2 regions of the Paenibacillus sp. J23TS9 genome follow, and region 1 is predicted to be linked to the other one. Evidence: riboswitches for the same ligand, from Rfam matches in the RefSeq annotation. Region 1 holds a riboswitch; the other holds the start of a gene.
What was found. Region 1 has a riboswitch for cyclic di-AMP ahead of KJS65_RS29245 (C40 family peptidase). Riboswitches for the same ligand answer to the same signal wherever they lie in the genome.

Region 1 (7,846 bases):
GAACAAATCGGGATATTTGAAAGCAAACGGAGTTGGGACCTGCATAGATCAGGGCGATATGTAACCAGACGGAGGGAATAGCTATGGGAGTTAAGCATGGACGTGATTATGACGGAATTTTGAAGGATCTGACGAATGCAGTGGGTGAGATCCCTGACAGCTATCAGTTTTTTGAAATGGAAGAAGGTGAATGGCAGCAGCTGAGTCCCGATGAGAAGCGGGAGGTACATGAGGCGCTGGCGGAAGATCTCTTTTATGGTTTGGGTGCTGAGCCTGTCATTGAAGTTGGAAGCGGTGTCGTTATGTATGACAAGGATAACCACCGCATTAACCTGTTGATCGGGGATGAGGAGCTGACCGTAGTCCCACTCATCTAGTCCATGGGCCGAATGGATTTTTGAATATCTGGCGTGTTAAGATATAACAAGTGCTTGGCCTTGAGGACGGCCATATTCATAAATATTTAATGACCGGAATACAATGGAAAAAGTTAAGGAAAGCCAGGTAAAGACACATCCTTTACGCTCTTGCATGAAGGGTGTTTGGTTTCAGGGAGGAAATAAGAATATGGTTTATACGCTAGAAGAAGTGGAAGCACATTTAGCGAAGTTGGAAGGCTGGGAACTGGAAGAAGGGCGCTGGATCGTGCGCAAATTTATTTTTTCCAACTTTATGAAGGGGATTTCATTTGTCGACGAGGTTGCTGCGATATCTGAAGCCTTCGATCATCATCCTTTTATCTCGATTGATTATAAGAATGTAACATTACGCCTGACGTCCTGGGATGACGGTGGTATTACCGCCCTTGACATCAAGGAAGCGCATCAGTTTAATGAACTGTTCGAAAAGATGCGCTCAGGCGAGAAACGCTAGACTCAGGCGTTCGTACAGCAAAAAAAACACGCTTCGGTAAGACCTCACGGTCTCGAAGCGTGTTTTTTTATTTCTTAAGGATCATTATTTTTTGGCTGCGAGCCACTGGGCTACGTTAGCAATTTCTTCACTCTTCAGCTTGTCTTTGAATGAAGGCATGCCGCCTTTACCTTTAGTAACGATCGTATAAATTTCTTCGGCAGAAAGCTGGGAGCCGATTTTTTGCAGGTTAGGTCCGACACCACCCTGCAGTTGGTCACCGTGGCAGCTAATACAGCTTTGGGCTTTAATCGTTGCTTCAGCCGCTGTAGCATCCATGGTCACTTCAGGCATCGTTGGTTTTTGTTCTTCAGCAACTTGTTCTTTGCCAGGCAGTGTAAACATGAGCACGATGGCAAATACACATGCAATCGCTAACACACCGCTCAAGATCCATTTTTGCATCCGTTTTCGTCCTTTCTATGTAAACTACGGTTCTTCATTTCTTCATTATAACGGAACAAGCCGGTACATCAAATAGTTTGTGACAAAAAGGTAAACGAAAGCAGCGGAAAGGCCATTAAAAATACACAATTTTGTACCATTTATCATTGACGCAATTTAATCTTCTTTATAGACCATGCAGTGAAAACGGCCGATACCTTCCGGTGTCTGCTTTTCATAAGTGTCGGTAATCTCAAATCCTGCCTTAAGGTAGGTGCGGATGGCACGTTCATTCCAGTCTTGGACCTCCAAATCTACAGGCAGTCCGGCATAGCGTGTTCTCGCTGCCTGGATGATAGCATGTACAAAGCTTTTACCCAGTCCGTGTCCGCATAAATCAGGCCTCATGCCGATTCCGAGCCGTATAACATTCACCATGGGGAAGAGCTGTGCAAAGCCGCATAGAGCCCTCTCAGCGTCCAGAACAGACATATACTGCTGTCTCCGTACTTCAGGATCTCCAAGCTCAATTCCGAGCGCCTCCATTTGCTCCCAAGGAAGCCAGCCATAAACCCGGTCGTAAGGTGGTTCATATCTCCAACTGCAGCAAATCTCAGCTTGCTCATGATTCATGGGAACAACAGTGAAAACATCTTTTGAAACGCTCATAGCGTAGGCCCCCTTTTGTTAGAGAAAGCGCTGATCCTTAGGATTTGAAAATATTTTAAAATATATTCCTTACCTCTGTCATTTCACATGTTTATTTACCAGTAGGAGGGGTAATGAAATAATGTAGGCAGTTCCTGGTAATTAAATACAGCAAAGATGCCGACAAAAAAACCCGCTACTTGAGATTTCGGCAAAAATCTCAAGGTACGGGCTTTCGTTCAAACCTGGCAGATGCTAAAAAGCATTACTGCACGTCATCATTGTCTTCGGAATCAACGGCGGCGGTTTGATAAGTATCCGTGCTCATGACTCGTTTCGCGCCAACGTAGCGGTTGACGTAGTAGCTATCACTTAGCGAACTAACCATAACTCCGCGGGATGTGGAGGCATGTGCAAACTTTCCGTCGCCGACATAGATTCCGACATGGGAAACGCCGGAGCCAGAGGTATTGAAGAATACAAGATCTCCTGCTCTCAGGTCGCTGCGGGAAACGGCCGAGCCCATACTAAACTGTGATCCGGATTGATGCGGCAGGTTAATGCCCAGATGTTTGAATACGTATGCTGTAAATCCGGAACAGTCGAAGCCACTCGTTGTAGTTCCTGCGGTTTTGTATTTCGTACCGATAACATCATCAATGACTTTGTCCATTTTGGAGTCTGCGAAAGCGCTTCCGGCTCCAACGGTAAATACGATTGCAAAACTCATGACTGCTGCTGCAAGCTTCTTTTTCAAACAAATATACCCCTTCCGGTGCCTGCGAGGTTAGCTTAAGGATTCGGTAGAAGGTCCCCTATGATCCCTCTGTTGCAAGATCAATTCACCCGTAATGGTTCCCCCGCTTCCCTAGTGTGAGGAAATTCGGCATATATTCTCTACACTATATAAATCAGGAAACGTTTCTTTTTCAAACGGTTCTGCAAAGATTACAAAGTTGTTACTAACTCACTGGGACTATTGTAACAAAGGAATTTTAATTTGGCAATTGTTTCTATCATTAATAAGCGAAAAAAATCAATTTTTTTTAGAAATAAGGAAATATTTAGATGATTTTATAGGAAAATATGTTTATTTGTTGATGGGATGGGTAATTGAGGGGTAAGCGAGAAAAGATATTTGAAGTTTTTATAAATTTTTTTATGAAAAGTTGTTACCTATTAGCCGTTTCATACGTCTAATAGGTAACAAGAAACCCGCGGTAGGGGATTTCGGCAAAAATCTCCAGCGCGGGCGTGTAAGTATTACGTATGTTTATGGGTAAGTATTAGTTGTAGACAGCTGCTTTATATTTAGCAGTGCTCATGACTCGTTTGGCGCCAATGTAGCGGTTGGCGAAATAACTGTTGCTTAGTTTGCTGATTGTAACACCCTTGGAAGAGGATGAATGTGCAAAATTTCCATTACCAACGTAGATTCCGACATGGGAAACGCCTGCGCCAGTCGTATTGAAAAATACCAGATCTCCAGCTCTCAGGTTGCTCTTGGAGACTGCGGTGCCTGTTTTAAATTGGGCGCTGGATTGGCGTGGAATGGAAACACCCAGCTTTTGAAATACATAACGTGTAAAACCAGAACAGTCGAACCCGTTTGTGGTGGTTCCGCCGGTTTTGTAAGTAACCCCGATCGTTTTATGGACAACATTATTCAGTGATGAATCCGCGAATACGCTGGTTCCCATCGAGAACATAAGTGTTAAGCCAAGTGCGGCTGCTGCAAACTTCTTTTTCAAAAACATAAACCCCTTCCGGTTGCCTGCGAGGTTAGCTTAAGGATTCGGTAGAAGGTAGTCCCCTATGATCCCTCTGTTACGAGATCAATTCACCCAAAGTGGTTCCCCCGCTTCCTGGTGCCAAGGAATTCGGCCTTGATCAAGCACCTGAAAGTGACTGGTGGCATGGTATCTTATTAATTGGTAGTTGTTGTTGAAATTCGTTTACAGCACAATTTGAATAGTTACAGTAATTATTACAAAGTTGTTACTAAGTTCGTACCGGATTATTGTATCAGAGGAATGCCGCTTTGGCAAATACATCCGGCACTTAAAAACAAATAAAACCCCATCCCTTTCCTTGTGGAAGGGTGGGGTTTTTCTTCTATCAAGGGATTGAAGTGATGACAAAAAATTAACCATTAGAATTTTTATTTTTCTATATTTTTGTGAGCCTGATGATGCCATAGATCAAACTTGGCGGAAATACCCCATAATCTCATCATACAGCTGACCAGGTGATAGCCTTGCTGGAGAATGAGCGCGATGATCCCGGCCCAGATTAATGAGATGCCTGTACAGATACTAAATAGGAGCAGACTAGTTATACCAAGCACAATCGAAATACCGATTAAAGGTGCCGAACCGCGCAGACAATGCCATAAGGGAGCAAGGAGGCCGGTACCGCCGGTCTTGCCAAACTGCATAAAGAGATTGAGCTGACGAATGATATAGCTGTACAGGAGCCATGCTGCTGCATAAGGAAGGATTTGCAGGGCAAGGGTTTGCACCTGCATACCGTTCAGCAGAATCTCATAGATCTTAGGAACGATCCAGTAGGCAGGTGCCGCAATCAATATCCATTCCACCAGGTGGAATAAAAACACGACCTTTCCATGGCGTTTCATCCCCTGGAAGAAGTATAGACCAATTTCACCTTCACGTTCCCGGTGCAGTCCGTAGAAGATCCCAGCATGGATGAAGGGAGTGGCCAGCATGCGCAGCACGCACATGGAGATCAGGATCCAGACGTACGTATGAACGGTTCCGCTCGTGGACAGGCTCATTTTGCCTTCAATATAGTAGAGCAGTTGGCTCAGCTCATTGGGTGGTGGATCAGGATAGCGCATGAGCAGCGGAACGACGGCCGAATGGACCAGACGGTACAGGAAGTATCCCCAGATCAGCTGGTACAAAAAGAGAATGATGACGATATAAAATTGATTTTTAAGACTTTTCCAGCCATTTGAAATATGGGATTTCACCAGTTCTCACCTCACCAGGACAGACTTCCAAGCAGAGTCTCAATCAGCTTGGTGATGCTCAAGTTCCAGCGGATCAGCACCTTGTTATCCATATCCGCCTTTAAATAGTTGTTAATATGCTTGTTCTCCATCACAATCGAGTATTTCGGATCAACCATTGCCCAGGCCAGCGGCGCGCTGTATTCCAGCTTAAACTCGGCGCTGTCACCTGTTCCGTTCCAAACCTTGTTCAGCGTATGGCCGTCGGTAAAGGTGAACATGATCGGAACCTCAGAATAGTCGCCACCCTTTTTCGAAATCTTGACGGTGGATTCATAGACAGGTGCTGTATCGTTGTCATTTTTGTGTACAGAGATGGAGTCTACTGCGAAATCGGCCATCTGATTGCCGTATACATACTGGTCAAAGAAGGTTTGCCACGATTCATGGGTAACCTGCTCGACCACCTTTTGGAAATCAGCTGTTGCAGGATGCTTGAACCGGTACTTTTTAGCATAGGTGCTCATAATTTTACTCATGGTCTGCGAGCCGACCTGCTGTTCCATCCCTTTCAGAAGCAGCTTGGCGCGGTAATAAACGTTGAGCGCGTATTGATCCTGTGAGCCGTATTTCCATGCTTCTTGCGTTAAAGACATGGGTGAAGAAATGATTGAGGCTTGGATCGGCAGGTTTGGAATAACGCCATACTCCTGCTCCATGAGCTTATCCTCAGCGTATGAAGTGAAACCCTCATCCAGCCATGCCTCTTCAAACTCATTGCTGGCTAGCATGCCGTAAAAATATTGATGTCCGATCTCATGGATGACCGTCCGTTCCAGATCATAACCGGGTGATTCGTCTTTGGCGCCGAAGGCTGTTACCAGCGTTGGATATTCCATCCCGCCAGCCCCGTTGCCTGATTCAGGCGGAACGACTATGGACAAGGTAGAGTAAGGGTATGAACCATACCATTTGCTGAAGTATTTGAGAGCAGCTTTGGCGGCGAAGAAATATCTTTCCTTCAAGTCCTTATGAGCAGGGTCCAAATAAAGCTTGATCTTTACGCCCGGTACCTCGGCAGAGGAGAAGGGCTCCTCAGCGACAACAAAGTTTGGTGACGCTGCCCAGGCAAAGTCGTGAACATCGTCGGCATAAAACTGATAGATTTTTTCGTTGTTGCGAACCTGTGCGGCCTGTACAGGAAATCCGGTTGCGGCGACGATATAGTTGTCCGGTACATGAATGCGGACGCTATAGATGCCAAAGTCAGCATAAAATTCGGAGTTCCCATGGTATTGATGCAAATTCCAGCCCTCTGTCGTCCGCCCCCTCACGCCCGCAGGCTCGTAGACGCTGATTTTTGGGAACCACTGTCCGGCCATGACAAAATCGTCCGCGGTACCCATTCGGGCGAATATTTTAGGGAGCTTGACCTCAAACTGGATGCTGAGCGTGATGCTTTCTCCACCCTTGACGGGTTTAGGAAGCCGGACTTTGACAAGAGTCTTGTCCTTTGCGTTGCCGTCGTCAGGTTGGACATACTGGATACGATGCATAAGTGAAAGGCCTTCAGCAGTTTTCATATCGGTAATGGTCATGGAGCCAAAGCCGTCCGCAGGCATGGAGTCATTCCGGAGCTTGCCTCCAGATTCTTTCATAAAAGTGGAGTCCATGGATGAGAAGGCGTTGGGGTACAGATGAAAGTACAGCTCGTTCACTGTTTTTTTCCCGGGGTGAGTCCATGTCAACGTCTGGGTTCCTTTGATCACACGGTTCTCCGGATCGAGTGTCGTGTCGATGTGGTATTCCACAACCCGCTTGCTGAGAATCTCAGCCGTTGGTTTTTGTACGCTCTCTTGCTGAACAATCGGAGTGGATACCTTGGGAGGCTTGGCCTGATCCGGAGCATAGGAAGGCTGTGTTTCCGGTGTATCCCTGAAGAAGAGCCACCCTGTTCCCGCGAGCAGGATACAAAGGGCGAGTAACGACGAAATGACGATTTTGGCGCGTGCTGGAGCCATATACGAATACCTCCCGTTGACAAGCATCTAAAGCATGTATATGTTGGCATTCCAGCGATTATTAGTTAAAATAAAATTAAGTTCATGGATATCAAAATATCAAAGCAGGATGCCTATTCGGTCAGTTCCGCAAAAACGCGGCTCCCGCTTCAGCGAGAGGCAAGCCCGAGTAGACGTTTTTCTAATAGGAGGAACACGAGGGTATGGATAATAAGGAGCAGATAGGCAAAAAACAAATCGCACTGAATATTGTCAGTGGCAAGAGCAAGCATAAAATGGGATTTGGTGCAGGTTCGATTGATCTGAATAATATTTCGCCGGTCATTATTGACCGCGGCGTGGCGACGATTGACATCGGTGCCATGCATGCCAAAAGTAAGCCGGAACGCCGGATCCGTTTTTCCGCAAACCGTGAAGATGTACCAAACGGACGCCAGGTGTGGATCATTTGGGTAGCGGTTGATCGTAATGAGGACGGTCAGTTCTACGGCGGAGCCACAGCCAGTGAGATGTGGGTTGATGAGGAAGAGCGCCGGGGCTGGAAAATTCTCGCGGAGCATGTCAACCGGATGGATTCTGCCCTCAAACGCAAATTTATGCTGGATGAGTTAGGTGCCGAGGAGAAGAAGCTGCTTAAGGACCTGCTGGTTTCCCATAACGAGGAATGGTGGGAGAAGTCTCCTGAAGAGCTGAAGCAAGCGCTGGAGGCTTAATCTTCGAAGAGGCATCGAAAATATCAAAAGGGTCTGCCGACTGCTTGTTGTAATCAACAAGAGTAGGTCAGACCCTTTTTTATAAATGAAGATTTATGCTTGTCTAAACGGAATCGGATGTTTATCTTTGACGGATACATACGGATTTCCTTCTATATAGAAGCGCCATGGCTTCGATACATAGTCACCGGCAT
Region 2 (7,846 bases), on a different contig from region 1:
TCAAACCTCTTCCCCTTGCTGCGATAATATTCGAATATCATGAAGTCTATCTCTATAGGTGTCTCCCCAATTCCTCATGGACAAAATGATTGGTTCCAACGTTCTTCCAAATTCAGTCAGTGAATATTCCACCTTAGGAGGCACCTGTTTATAAACTTCGCGGTGAACAATGCCGTCCCGTTCAAGCTCACGGAGCTGCAGTGTAAGCATGAATTGCGTTATTCCCGGATAGAGGCGGCGGAATTCATTAAATCTTCTCGGACCATCGATAAGATGATAAAGAATGATTCCTTTCCATTTTCCCCCAATTACATCTAAAGTTGTTTCTACAGGACACCCTTCCGTACTCGGAGTAATGCTGCTCTTCTTCCTTTGATCGCCCAAAAGCCCCTACACCTCCAATAGTTTGATTTTTAATACTATATTATAAAATTATGCGTACTATTATAATTCGAGTATACATCATATTATATAGCGGTAACAACAACGCTTTTCATTTGGGAAGGATGGTTTGATCATGCGTCAGAGGATGGAGGTGCTTTGGGAGAAGGACCGTAAGTGGACATATGAAGTAAAGATTACTGAAGAGAGAAGGGTTAATCGTCATGAGCTTGAAAGGTTTGCTAATAGGTATAATTTTTACTATTTTATATTCATCTGGAGCTATTATTATGAAAATCGGCTTACTATCAGCGCCCCCATTAACATTAGCGACATTGCGTTTTCTTATCGCCGGGTTGTTGCTGCTGCTATATATTTACGGCTTTAAAAAGGGGAAATATACTTTACCAAACAAAAGAGAATGGAAGTTTTTAATTTTGATGGGTTTATTAAATACCACGTTGTTTGTTGGGTTAGGCAATTTGGCTCTTCGGACCATTTCCGCTGGAATATTTAATCTCTTTCTCCCGATCAACCCTTTCCTTTTTGCGCTCTTTTCTCTGATTTTCATGGGAAAACACATTCGGCCGAAAGAGTGGGTGGGTATGGTAGTTTCCGTCATTGGTCTGTTCATTGCGACTTTCCCGTCATTGACTGGCAGTCATGCCACCCTAAGCGGCATATTGTTTCTTACTTTTGCGATGGTCTCTATGGCTGTTGGAAGCCTCATTTTCAAAAAAGCTGATTTACAGCTGCCTAACCTAGTGATAAACGCGTGGCAGGTATTCATCGGAGGCATTCTTTTATTGATCCCAACTCTTTTCCTAGAGTCTGGTAAGCCTATCAACCTGGATATCCATCTTGTAGAATACCTTCTTTGGTCTGTCTTCGGTCTCTCAATTATTAGTATGAGCATCTGGTATTATTTGTTAAAGCAGGATGCCGTCAAAGCAAATAACTGGCTGCTTTTAAATCCTGTCGCAGGCTATATCCTTGCTGCCATTGTACTAGGTGAACCCATTACATGGTATGGTGTCATCGCCACCGTAATTGTGCTTTTGGGATTATATCTGTCGGGGAATTTTCAAATTAAAGAATCGGCTATGGTTCAGCAAAAAAAAGTAGTTTGACTTTAGGGTGAAAACCGAATATTGTCTCCTTCCTGCCCCCAAAAGTTGATCGTTTAATGTGCCTAAAGATTTAGCACTTTATTATAAGTAAGATTACGATACAAGTAGTAAAAAACATGAAAACCGCCACTGAAAACACTTCAGAAGGCGGTTTTTTTATAGGTTTTCTAGAAATACTGCCAGTGGATTTTGCCATAATGCTGTGATTTGGATACACAAGGAACATAAACAAAAGAGAAATAGAGATAAAGGAAGCAATTGAATGACAAAACCGGATAAGTGATGGGTATTCAATCAAAGGTATCAAAATAGCCCCGAATTCTGTATTACCCATGCTTTACAGTTCGCCTGCTCAGGCGTATATTCAGTTCATTATTAACAATTTTAAAGGTACGTCTTTGAATTACGCTGAGTTTTCATTGTGAAAAGCGGGGGAACCACAACAGCATTGAGCGATTATCCTGTCAGAGTACGGGATGATGTCACTGCAAGGGGTGAATCGGATCAGGTTTGTCAATGACATGACTGGTTCCGTAGGGCAACTCTCACTGCCCGAATCCGTCAGCTAACCTCGTAAGCGTTGCTATGAGAGAGGAGTGAAACTGTGAATTTTTAGACTTAAAGCACAGGGTAACCGCTCTGTGTTTTTCTGTGCGCAAATTGAATCGATGTCTATTTCGCTGAATTTCCGCTGGATAGCGGAAAGCGGGGGAACCGGCCGTGATGATGTTATGAACATTGTCACATGGGGTGAATCTCATGCATTTGAGTAGGGCTACTCTTTTAAGTCCGAATCCGTCAGCTAACCTCGCAAGCGTTTAAAGAGAGGCAACCTGTATATATGCATTTTTGAACAAGGCTTTTTTAGTCTTGCCCAAAGAAGCATTGAAGAGAGGTCCTCTTTTCGATGCTTCTTTTTTTGTTGTTTTTTTATCTGTCTGAAGGAAGGCATTATGTACATCATGCTAGGTAGAGAGGAGAAGGAAGTTGCCCAACATCCAAGTGAACGGAACAACATTATATTATGAGACACATGGCAGCGGCGTGCCTATCGTCTTTATTCACGGACATCTTTCGACTCACCATATGTTTGAGCCGCAGGTCGAATATTTCAGCAAAAGGGCTAAAGTCATTGTGCTGGATTTAAGAGGCTACGGGAATTCAGGGAAATTAAATGTGGAAGTTGAGGACATTATAGATACCCAGTGTAAAGATTTATCTGAACTGCTCGAAAAGCTTAATATCCCTAAGATTACCTTGGTAGGCTGCTCGAGCGGCAGTCTGCTTGTGCAAAAATTTGCAGCGTCCCACCCGGATAGAGTTAACGCGCTTGTTCTGGTGGACAGCTATTTTTATGGCCCTTATGGTCCTTTTGGGACAAAAAACGGTATTTGGAAAATTATCGAAGCATGCAGCTGGTTGTCTTATTATCTTCCTGCCGAATTTTTCCTCCGTTCGCTGCGGGTGACGTATAATCGTTGGGTACCTGCGTACAGCATATTAAGGGATGAACTGTTCCACAAGCGGCCGACGGAATCGATCAAACAGCGGATGGCATTGCTGAAAATCGACATCGATTCGAATTCATCCCGGTTGAGGATGCCTATTTTATGCGTGGCTGGCAGACAGAGCGAATGGTTTGTCAAGCAGATGAACAAGGCGGCGGAGAGATTCGCCTGTGCGCAGAAGGCTGTCATAGAGGATGCCATTTATCCGAGCCATCTGTGCCAGCCTCAGCAATTCAACCGTGTTTTGCTTGACTTTTTGATCGACCAGCGCATTTTCAGGATGGAAAAGCAGTTGGTCTGAATTTGGGATGCAGGTGATGGAATGAATAAGGAATACAGACAATTAAAGTCGCTGCTGGGCATGCTGGATCGGGAAGAACGCTGGTTTACGCTTGCGGAGATTGAAAGGGAGCTGGGTGTATCCGGCAAATCCATCAAGAAAATCGTGGAGGAGGCCGCTCCGCTGCTCCCCGAATCCATGCATGTGGAGGTGTCGAGAGGGAGAGGGATCAGTTTTCACCGCGACAGGCATGGTGCGACCGTCCGCGAAGTCCTGGCGGCTCTTTTCAGGGAAACTTCCTATTTCCGCCTGATGCAGCTTGTTCTTGCGCATAACGGGAAGAGATCCGCCGAAGAAATGGCCGAAGCTCTTTTTATGAGCTTCTCGTCCTTTAAAAAGTGGATCATACATCTCAATCGGGATGAACTTCGCCCTTTTCATCTGCGAATGACGTATTCCTCACCCACCCTCAAAGGAAGCGAGATTCATGTCCGGTATTTTTTATGGAAGTTATTTACCGAGGCGTACCCAACGGAGGGCTGGCCATTTCCCGGTATGGACGAACGGCAGTTGGACGGTTGGGTGACGGAGATCGAGCAGGAGAGCGGGATGATCTATTTTTTGAATTCCAAGCGCAATTTATCTTTTTTGCTGGCCATTGTACTGGAAAGGGTTCGGGGCGGGCATGGCGTCTCATTGAACGGCGGAAGCTACGCATGGGAGCATAATGTATTTTACGGGCCGATCAATCGCCTCGCCGAAAAGCTGATGCGGCGTTACCAAGTTGAGCTAACCTGCGATGAGATTTATTTTCTGCAGTCGATGTTCAGCCTCAGCCAGTATCATGAACGGGACGGGATTCAACTAAAAGACGGTGAGAAGCGTACAACGGAAGAGGGAAGCCGCATGGCCCAGCAGCTTATTCCGTTGTTGTCCAAGGCGTTTCCCACATTAAATGCAGGTCCGCGTTTTCGGGCAGAAATCCATGAATTTATTGACAAGCTGCGGATTGATCATGCCATTCCCGAATTAATGGCCGTCTCCCACAGCCATCTGACCGATTATATCCTGAAGGAAGAACAGCCCATTTTTAAAACCGTTTCGGATTGCATGCACAGCTGGCAGAAGCTGTTCCCCGCCATGTCATGCAACGATTACCACTTGACCAAACTTGCGTTTATTATCAGCTCGAGCCTCAGATATAAGAGCAAGAAGGCTTTTCTCATCGTCGGTGAAGAATTTTCGGTCCGGCATTACGTCGCGAATCTGATCAAGAGGGAAATAGGCGATGATCTGACGATCGAGACCTCGATTCTGCACGGATTAACCGACGAGATCGTTGCGCAGCATCAGATCGATTTCATTATCAGCACGATCCCCGTTTCCTTGTCCCGCATTCCGACGGTCATTATTTCAACGATTCCAACGAAAAGAGATCTGGAAAATATCCGACTGGAGCTGCTTAGCTGAGCGCTTGGTCCTTTTTCTTCCGTTTGCAACGGCGGTAATTGGACTAGTTTCCTCGCCCGGCTCCTTTTAAGATGAATATTGTAAGCGATTACGATTCGCAGACAGCCATCTTGAAGGGGGAAAACAACATGAGTATTCATATGGAAGCCAAGTCCGGAGACATCGCGGAACGGGTTCTGCTGCCTGGCGATCCGCTGCGCGCCAAATTCGTTGCCGAGCATTTCCTGGAGAACGCCCGCTGCTATAACGAGGTTAGGGGAATGTACGGTTATACCGGGTTATATAAAGGAGTTTCTGTTTCGGTGCAGGGGACGGGGATGGGCAATCCCTCGATGAGCATTTACGTTACGGAGCTGATCCGGGATTACGGCGCGAAGAAACTTATCCGGATCGGCACCTGCGGGGCTATGCAAAAGGATCTGCAAATCCGGGACATCGTTCTCGCACAAGCGGTTTCCTCGGACAGCAACATGACGGAGAAAATATTTATGGGCTGCAATTACGCGCCTTCAGCCGATTTTGGCATGCTGATGAAGGCCTACCAGCAGGCAAAGGCCTCCAGTGCCAACGTATTCGTGGGGAACGTTTACAATTCCGACGAGTTCTACAGGGAGACCATGGCAAGACTGCACAAATTCATGGAGTTCGGCGTACTGGCCGTGGAGATGGAAAGTACGGCGCTGTATACCCTGGCTGCAAAGTATGGGGTTAAAGCGTTGTCGATTCTAACGGTAGGGAGCCAGCTGCTGACGAACGAGCGGTCCGCACATAAAGACAGTGAGCAGTCGTTTAATCAAATGGCCGAGATCGCGCTGGACACCATTATAGCGGAGGCCTAAAGTTCAAACTCAAAGAGTTTGTGATTATATTCACGTGTACGAAGGGGGAGCAACATGAAATATGTGATCGCTTTGCTTGGACTGGCCGTCGTGTTGGCGTTTGCCTGGATGGCCAGCTCTGATAAGAAAAATATTAAATTCCGCCCTATCCTCGTGATGATTATCCTGCAAATCGTGCTGGGATTGGTTCTTCTCAAAACAAACGTCGGCGAATTTCTGGTAAGGGGGTTTGCGGACGGATTCGCCAAAATCCTGGATTTTGCGAATGCGGGTACAGAGTTCGTGTTTGGCGGCATTGTCAATGAAGGCATTCATTCGTTTTTCTTCCATGTGCTGATGCCGATCGTATTCATGTCGGTGCTCATCGGGATATTGCAGCATTATAAGATTCTGCCGTTCATCATCAAATACATCGGCCTCGCGCTGAGCAAGGTCAACGGCATGGGCAAGCTGGAATCCTACAACGCGGTAGCCTCGGCGATTTTGGGGCAAAACGAAGTGTTCATTTCCATCAAAAAGCAGATCGGGCTGCTGCCGCGTGAACGCCTTTATACGCTGTGCGCTTCGGCCATGTCCACGGTGTCGATGTCCATTGTCGGCTCGTACATGACGATGCTGAAACCGGAATACGTCGTGGCTGCGCTCGTACTGAACCTGTTCGGGGGCTTCATTATTTCTTCCATCATCAATCCGTACCGGGTTCAGCCGGAAGAGGATATCTTGGAAGTACAGGAAGAGACCAGACAGACCTTTTTCGAAATGCTTGGCGAATACATTATGGACGGCTTTAAAGTGGTCGTCATCGTCGGCGTCATGCTGGTCGGCTTTGTCGGCTTGATTGCCATGATCAACGGTATTTTCAGCGGCATTTTCGGAATTTCGTTTCAAAATTTGCTGGGCTACGTATTGGCGCCATTCGCTTTTCTGATGGGGGTTCCCTGGCATGAAGCGATCAAAGCGGGAAGCATTATGGCTACCAAAATTGTGGCCAATGAGTTTGTAGCCATGCTTGATTTCGTGAAAATCCAAGGGGATTTCAGCGAGCGCACCAAAGCGATCGTTTCGGTGTTCCTGATTTCCTTCGCGAATTTCGGTTCCATTGGAACGATTGTCGGGGCCGTTAAAGGCCTGCATGAGAAGCAGGGCAATGTGGTCGCGGGGTTTGGCCTGAAGCTGCTGTACGGTGCGGCCCTGGTCAGCTTCTTGTCGGCAACCATTATCAGCATAGTATTTTAAAATGATCATTTTTTTATAGGACTGAATGCAAAAAAAACCAGGATTGCTGATCATCAGCAGCCTGGTTTTTATATGTATATTAACTCCTATTTCATTATTCGTATGCCTGTTGATGCTGTAAGTTCTTGGATGGATGCTCCGTCATCTTGAATGAAAGCGCTTCACCCCCTATAATGGATGAGAATCCATAAATAACCATTAGAGTCTGGGGGAGTCCTGCATGAAGCTTTTGGCCGCAGTGACCGTTCCGAGCGTCAAACCGCGCAAAAAACGCTGGCCGCGCGTCGTCGGAATCATTGTTCTGATTATTGTGCTTTTGATTGCCTGCGCAGGTGGATACGTGTACTGGCTGGTGAATAAAAGTTTGCCGGTCATTAAGGGCGAACTCCACATTTCCGGACTGGAAAAAGAAGTAACGGTATGGAGGGATGAATCCGGCGTGCCGCATATCGAGGCGCAAAGTGAGCAGGACCTGTATATTGCCCAAGGGTATGTGACAGCGCAGGACCGCATCTTTCAGATGGATCTGAGCAGAAGGCAGGCTTCCGGACAGCTGAGTGAAGTGGTGGGGGCAAAAGCGATCGACCGCGATAAATTCTTTCGCAGCTTCGGTCTGCGTAGAGCGGCTGAGGCTTCCTTAGCTGCCTATTCGGAGGAATCCAAGAATGTACTGGAATGGTATGCGCAAGGCGTGAACAATTACATAAAGCAAGCAAAAGAATCCAAATCACTGCCGGTTGAGTTTACGATCCTGGGGTACCAGCCAACGGAGTGGCAGCCGATTGATTCCTTAACGATTGGTAAATATATGGCTTATGATCTGGCAGGCAATTGGGAGGGGCAGGCCTTCCGGTACAGCATGGCGCAGAAGCTATCGCCTGAGAAGCTTCAATCTTTAATGCCGACTTATCCGAAGGACGGGGCTACGATTATTCAGGCACTAAAGGACAATCCGGTTGACCTGACCGCACTCGCTGCCGCCGCTGTAACTCCTGATCCTTT

Region 2: linked by a shared signal. The riboswitch ahead of KJS65_RS14355 (alpha/beta fold hydrolase) and the one ahead of KJS65_RS29245 (C40 family peptidase) in region 1 are both predicted to bind cyclic di-AMP.

What each region holds. Positions count from the first base shown of each region.
Region 1 covers NZ_BOSG01000011.1:25,107-32,952, reverse strand. Annotated here, with positions in the region: gene KJS65_RS29265 (hypothetical protein) at 84-377, shown strand; gene KJS65_RS29260 (4a-hydroxytetrahydrobiopterin dehydratase) at 568-873, shown strand; gene KJS65_RS29255 (c-type cytochrome) at 958-1,317, opposite strand; gene KJS65_RS29250 (GNAT family N-acetyltransferase) at 1,474-1,965, opposite strand; gene KJS65_RS29245 (C40 family peptidase) at 2,210-2,701, opposite strand; cyclic di-AMP (ydaO/yuaA leader) riboswitch at 2,706-2,843, opposite strand; gene KJS65_RS29240 (C40 family peptidase) at 3,231-3,695, opposite strand; cyclic di-AMP (ydaO/yuaA leader) riboswitch at 3,701-3,840, opposite strand; gene KJS65_RS29235 (hypothetical protein) at 4,106-4,939, opposite strand; gene KJS65_RS29230 (M1 family metallopeptidase) at 4,951-6,939, opposite strand; gene KJS65_RS29225 (YwhD family protein) at 7,143-7,652, shown strand; gene KJS65_RS29220 (DNA-3-methyladenine glycosylase) at 7,746-7,846, opposite strand, start outside.
Region 2 covers NZ_BOSG01000001.1:3,055,409-3,063,254, reverse strand. Annotated here, with positions in the region: gene KJS65_RS14365 (winged helix-turn-helix transcriptional regulator) at 1-384, opposite strand; gene KJS65_RS14360 (DMT family transporter) at 606-1,511, shown strand; cyclic di-AMP (ydaO/yuaA leader) riboswitch at 1,908-2,106, shown strand; cyclic di-AMP (ydaO/yuaA leader) riboswitch at 2,180-2,344, shown strand; gene KJS65_RS14355 (alpha/beta fold hydrolase) at 2,499-3,320, shown strand; gene KJS65_RS14350 (AcpB/EbpR/MafR family transcriptional regulator) at 3,342-4,769, shown strand; gene deoD (purine-nucleoside phosphorylase) at 4,898-5,608, shown strand; gene KJS65_RS14340 (NupC/NupG family nucleoside CNT transporter) at 5,663-6,844, shown strand; gene KJS65_RS14335 (penicillin acylase family protein) at 7,065-7,846, shown strand, end outside.